Regions from separate parts of the Streptomyces sp. CA-181903 genome, predicted to be linked through region 1. Evidence: riboswitches for the same ligand, from Rfam matches in the RefSeq annotation. Region 1 holds a riboswitch; the other holds the start of a gene.
What was found. Region 1 has a riboswitch for thiamine pyrophosphate ahead of thiO (glycine oxidase ThiO). Riboswitches for the same ligand answer to the same signal wherever they lie in the genome.

Region 1 (2,914 bases):
AGGCGGTTCAGCCCGTTGGGGGTGCCCCCTCTGGGGAGTCTAAGGACGAGCGGCGAAGCCGCGACAAGGGGGTCCGGGGGCGCAGCCCCCAGGAATCGGCGAATGGGGGTGCCCCTCTGCGGGAGGGACCGGGGCAACCTCACCCCACCGCCGCCTTCAGCGGCACCGCGGCGTCCGCCACCCGCCCCCGGTCCACCACCGCGCCCCGCTCGATCAACTTCCGCCCCTGCGCCAGATCCCGCGGCCGCCCCACCGCCAGCACCGCCACCAGCACCCCGTCCCGCAGCCAGCACACGGTCCACGCCGCCCCCGCCGGATCTCCGCGCCACACCAGCTCGTCGGCGGCGGCGTGATGCCCCGCGTACTGCACGAACCGCCCGAACTGCTCGGACCAGAAATAAGGCACCGGGTCGTAGACCGGCCCCTCGGCCGGCCCGTGCACGATGTTCGCGGCGACGGTCTTCGGCCCCTGGAGGGCGTTGTCCCAGTGGTGGACGAGGAGCCGTTCGCCGTACCGCGCGGAGGGGAAGGAGGCGCAGTCCCCGACCGCGTACACGTCCGGGACGGACGTCCGCAGCCGGTCGTCGGTGACGACGGAGCGGTCCGCCGCGAGCTCGACGCCGGAGCCGGCGAGCCAGCCGGTGGCGGGCCGCGCGCCGATGCCCACGACGACGGCGTCGGCGGTCAGCCGGGTGCCGTCGGCCAGCAGCACGGCACCGGGCTCCAGGGCCGCCACCCGGGCGCCGGTGAGCAGCCGGGCGCCGCTCTGCTCGTACCAGTCGGCCATGTGCGCGGCGACCTCGGCGGGCAGCGCGCCGGCGAGCGGGCGGTCGGCGGCCTCGACGACGGTCACCCGGCAGCCGGCCTCGCGCGCGGCGGTGGCGAACTCGGCGCCGATCCAGCCGGCGCCGACGGCGACCACGTCGCCCTTCCGCTCCAGCAGCGGCCGCAGCCGCTCCGCGTCGTCCAGGGTGCGCAGCAGGTGGACGCCGGGCAGGTCCTCGGCGCCGGGCAGCCGGACCGGCTCGGCGCCGGTGGCCACCACCAGGACGTCGTACGGGACGGGGCCGCGCGGCGTGTCCACCTCGTGATCGGCGGGGCGCAGCCCGGTGACCTCCAGGCCGAGGGCGAGTTCGATGTCCAGGGAGGCGAAGTCGACCTCGAAGGCGGACCCGTCCGCCTTGCCGAGCAGCACCGCCTTGGACAGCGGCGGCCGGTCGTAGGGCGGGTGCGGTTCGGCGCCCAGCAGGGTGATCGTGCCCTCCCAGCCCTGTTCGCGGAGGGCGACGGCGGTCTGCACGCCGGCCATGCCCGCGCCGGCGACGACGACGCGCCGCCGCGCCGCGCCTCCCACCGGCTCGTCGGGGGCCGTACCACTGCGGGTGTTCGTCTGCTCACTCACCCGATCACTGTAGGCGGGCGGGCGAGGTCTCCCGGAGCACCGTGCGGCGAGACCTCCGACACAACACCACCGCGCCGCGCGCCCCCGGGCCGGTCCCCGCCGCCTTCCGCCGCGTTCGCGGACCGTACTAGGGTGGCCGGTGCACAAGCACTCGCGGGAGCCCGGACGGACCGGGCTGAGAGGGAGGCTGGACGGCCTCCGACCGTACGAACCTGATCCGGGTCATGCCGGCGAAGGGAGGGGCTGGACGCCCATGCACGCGTCTACGCGCACCGGACCGTACGACGTCCTGGTGATCGGCGGCGGGATCATCGGCCTGGTGACCGCCTGGCGGGCCGCCCAGCGGGGCCTGCGGACCGCCGTCGCCGACCCGGCGCCCGGCGGCGGGGCCGCCCTGGTGGCGGCCGGGATGCTGGCCGCCGTCACCGAACTGCACTACGGCGAGCAGGCTCTGCTCGCCCTCAACCTGGCCTCGGCCCGCCGCTACCCCGCGTTCACGGCCGAGCTGGAGGAGGCCAGCGGCCGGGACACCGGCTACCGCGCCTGCGGCACCCTCGCCGTCGCCCTCGACGCCGACGACCGCGCCCACCTGCGCGAACTCGGCGCGTTCCAGCGGAGCTGCGGGCTGGAGGCGGAGTGGCTGACCGGCCGCGAGTGCCGCCGCCTGGAACCGATGCTCGCCCCGGGCGTCCAGGGCGGCCTGCGGGTGGACGGCGACCACCAGACCGACCCCCGGCGGCTGGCCGCCGCCCTGCTGACCGCCTGCGAACGCGCCGGAGTGGCCCTGCACCGCACGGCCGTCGCCCGGGTGCTGCTCGACGGCGACCGGGCCGCGGGCGCCGAACTCGCCGACGGGCGGCGGATCTCCGCCGGCCAGACCGTCCTGGCGGCCGGCAGCCACAGCGGCCGGATGGCCGGGCTGCCGGACGACGTCCTGCCGCCGGTCCGCCCGGTCAAGGGCCAGACCCTGCGGCTGCGCGTCCCCGAGGCGGTGCGGCCGTTCCTCTCCCGCACCGTCCGCGCGGTCGTCCGCGGCAACCCCGTCTACCTGGTGCCCCGGGAGAACGGCGAGCTGGTGATCGGCGCGACCACCGAGGAGCTCGGCTGGGACACCACCGTCACCGCCGGCGGCGTCTACGAACTGCTGCGTGACGCGCACGAGTTGGTGCCCGGCCTCACCGAACTGCCGCTCGCCGAGACCTCCGCCGGGCTGCGCCCCGGCTCCCCCGACAACGCGCCCCTCCTCGGCCCGACGGACCTGCCGGGCCTGCACCTGGCCACCGGCCACCACCGCAACGGCGTCCTGCTGACCCCGCTGACCGGCGACGTCATGGCCGAAGTGCTGACCACCGGGCGGCTGCCCGAGGAGGCCCGCCCGTTCACCCCCCGCCGGTTCGCCGCGCCCGGCGCCACCCCGTCCGCCCTCGCCCAGGAGCCCTCCGCATGACCGACGTCCACACCATCCACGTCAACGGCGAGCGGCGCGCCGTCCCGCCCGGGACGACCCTCGCC
Region 2 (2,914 bases), 3.5 Mb from region 1:
TTCCCCTCGGGCGGGGCCCGTTGTCCACAGGACGGCGGGCCCCGCCCGCACATCTGCGACACTTGAAACATCATGCCTAAGCCCGGAGAACTGACTTTCGTAGCCCCCCGCGGAGCCAAGAAGCCCCCGCGGCACCTCGCCGACCTCTCGCCCGCCGAGCGCAAGGAGGCCGTCGCCGCCATCGGTGAGAAGCCTTTCCGGGCGAAGCAGCTGTCCCAGCACTACTTCGCGCGGTACGCGCACGACCCCGCGCAGTGGACGGACATCCCGGCCGGCGCCCGCGAGAAGCTCGCGGGCGAGCTGCTGCCGGAGCTGATGAGCGTCGTGCGGCACATCTCGTGCGACGACGACACCACCCGCAAGACGCTGTGGCGGCTGCACGACGGCAAGCTCGTCGAGTCCGTCCTGATGCGCTACCCGGACCGGGTCACCATGTGCATCAGTTCACAGGCCGGCTGCGGCATGAACTGCCCGTTCTGCGCCACCGGCCAGGCCGGTCTGGACCGCAACCTGTCGACCGCCGAGATCGTGCACCAGATCGTGGACGGCATGCGGGCGCTGCGTGACGGCGAGGTGCCCGGCGGGCCCGCGCGGCTGTCGAACATCGTCTTCATGGGCATGGGCGAGCCGCTGGCCAACTACAAGCGCGTCGTCGGCGCCATCCGCCGGCTGACCGACCCGGAGCCCGACGGCCTCGGGCTGTCGCAGCGCGGCATCACCGTCTCCACCGTCGGCCTGGTGCCGGCGATGCACCGGTTCGCCGACGAGGGCTTCAAGTGCCGCCTCGCGGTCTCGCTGCACGCGCCCGACGACGAGCTGCGCGACACCCTCGTCCCGGTCAACACCCGCTGGAAGGTCCGCGAGGTCCTGGACGCGGCCTGGGAGTACGCGGAGAAGTCCGGCCGCCGGATCTCCATCGAGTACGCCCTGATCCGGGACATCAACGACCAGGCGTGGCGCGGCGACCTGCTGGGCCGGCTGCTCAAGGGCAAGCGGGTGCACGTCAACCTGATCCCGCTGAACCCCACGCCGGGCTCCAAGTGGACGGCGTCCCGCCCGGAGGACGAGCGGGCGTTCGTCGCGGCGATCGCCGCGCACGGCGTCCCGGTCACCGTCCGGGACACGCGCGGCCAGGAGATCGACGGCGCCTGCGGCCAGCTGGCGGCGACCGAGCGCTGAGCCCCGCCGAGGGCGGGGGAGCGGGCGGGCGCACTGGTACGGTGCACTCGCACCGCTCGTACAAATGAACAATCCGACAGGGGAGCGCACACAGCGCTGAGAGTGCGGCCCGCGCCGCAGACCCTCGGACCTGATCCGGTTAGTACCGGCGTAGGGAGTCAGCTCGACCATGAACACCACCCTCCGGCGTGCCCTGGGCGCCGCCGCCGTCACCGCCCTGGCCGTCCCGGCCCTCGCGGCCTGCGGAGGCTCCGACGAGGCCAAGGAGACGGACGGCGGCAAGACGGTCACCCTCGTCTCGCACGAGTCGTTCGTCGCCTCCCCGGACGTGCTCAAGGAGTTCACCGCACGGACCGGCTACAAGGTCAAGACGCTCAAGAGCGGCGACGCCGGGCGGGCGGTGAACCAGGCGATCCTCTCCAAGAGCCACCCGCAGGGCGACGTGTTCTTCGGCGTGGACAACACGCTGCTGTCCCGCGCCCTCGACAACGGGATCTTCGAGCCGTACGAGGCCAAGGGCCTGGACCGGGTGACGAAGGAGTTCCGGGCCGACGACGCCGAGCACCGGGTGACACCGGTCGACTCCGGTGACATCTGCGTCAACTACGACCGCGCCTACTTCACCGACCACAAGCTGACGCCGCCGAAGACCCTCGACGATCTGGTGAAGCCCGAGTACAAGGGCCTGCTGGTCACCGAGAACGCGGCCACCTCCTCCCCGGGCCTCGCCTTCCAGCTCGCGACCGTCGGCAAGTACGGGGACGAGGGCTGGCAGGACTACTGGAAGAAGCTCAAGGACAACGGCGTCGAGGTCGTCGACGGCTGGGAGCAGGCGTACAACGACCGCTTCTCCGGCTCCGCCGCCGGCCGCAAGGCCAAGGGCGACCGGCCGCTCGTCGTCTCCTACGCGTCCAGCCCGCCGGCCGAGGTGCAGGGCATGAAGCAGCAGCCGAAGTCGGCGGACGAGGCGCCGACCGGCGTCGCGACCGGCACCTGCTTCCGGCAGACCGAGTACGCCGGGCTGCTCAAGGGCGCGAAGAACGCCAAGGGCGGCAAGGCGCTGCTGGACTTCCTGCTGAGCAAGCGGTTCCAGGAGGACGTGCCGCTGAGCATGTACGTCAAGCCGGTGGTGACGGACGCGAAGCTGCCCGAGCTGTTCACCAAGTTCGGCGCGACGGTCGACGCCCCGCAGACGCTCGCCCCCGAGAAGATCGCGAAGAACCGTGATCAGTGGGTCAAGGCATGGTCCTCGATCGTCCTGAAGTAACCGCACCGAAGGACCGCGGAGCGCGGGGGACGGGCGTCCGCCTCGGCCTGATGGCCGTCCCGCTCGCCTTCTTCGGCCTCTTCTTCGCCTATCCGGTGGCCGCGATCGTCACGCGGGGGCTGAAGGCGGACGGGCGGTGGCGGTTCGGGCGGATCGGCGAGGTGCTCACCGATCCGGCGACCGGGCACGTCCTGTGGTTCACCACCTGGCAGGCGGCGGCCTCCACGGCGCTCACGCTGGTGCTCGCGCTCCCCGGCGCGTACGTCATGGCTCGCTTCGACTTCCCCGGCAAGGGGCTGCTGCGGGCGGTGGTCACCGTCCCGTTCGTGCTGCCCACGGTGGTGGCCGGGTCGGCCTTCCTGGCGTTGCTCGGGCGGCGGGGGCTCCTCGACGAGCTGTGGGGCGTCAGGCTCGACAACTCCGTCTGGGCGATCCTGCTCGCCCACGTCTTCTTCAACTACGCCGTGG

Region 2: another riboswitch for thiamine pyrophosphate. It lies ahead of ACQEVS_RS24580 (thiamine ABC transporter substrate-binding protein); the one in region 1 lies ahead of thiO (glycine oxidase ThiO).

What each region holds. Positions count from the first base shown of each region.
Region 1 is NZ_JBNJLY010000001.1:1,964,611-1,967,524, forward strand. Features, by position in the region: gene ACQEVS_RS08540 (NAD(P)/FAD-dependent oxidoreductase) at 140-1,402, opposite strand; TPP riboswitch at 1,546-1,658, shown strand; gene thiO (glycine oxidase ThiO) at 1,656-2,849, shown strand; gene thiS (sulfur carrier protein ThiS) at 2,846-2,914, shown strand, end outside.
Region 2 is NZ_JBNJLY010000001.1:5,474,207-5,477,120, forward strand. Features, by position in the region: gene rlmN (23S rRNA (adenine(2503)-C(2))-methyltransferase RlmN) at 73-1,179, shown strand; TPP riboswitch at 1,248-1,353, shown strand; gene ACQEVS_RS24580 (thiamine ABC transporter substrate-binding protein) at 1,349-2,446, shown strand; gene ACQEVS_RS24585 (ABC transporter permease) at 2,422-2,914, shown strand, end outside.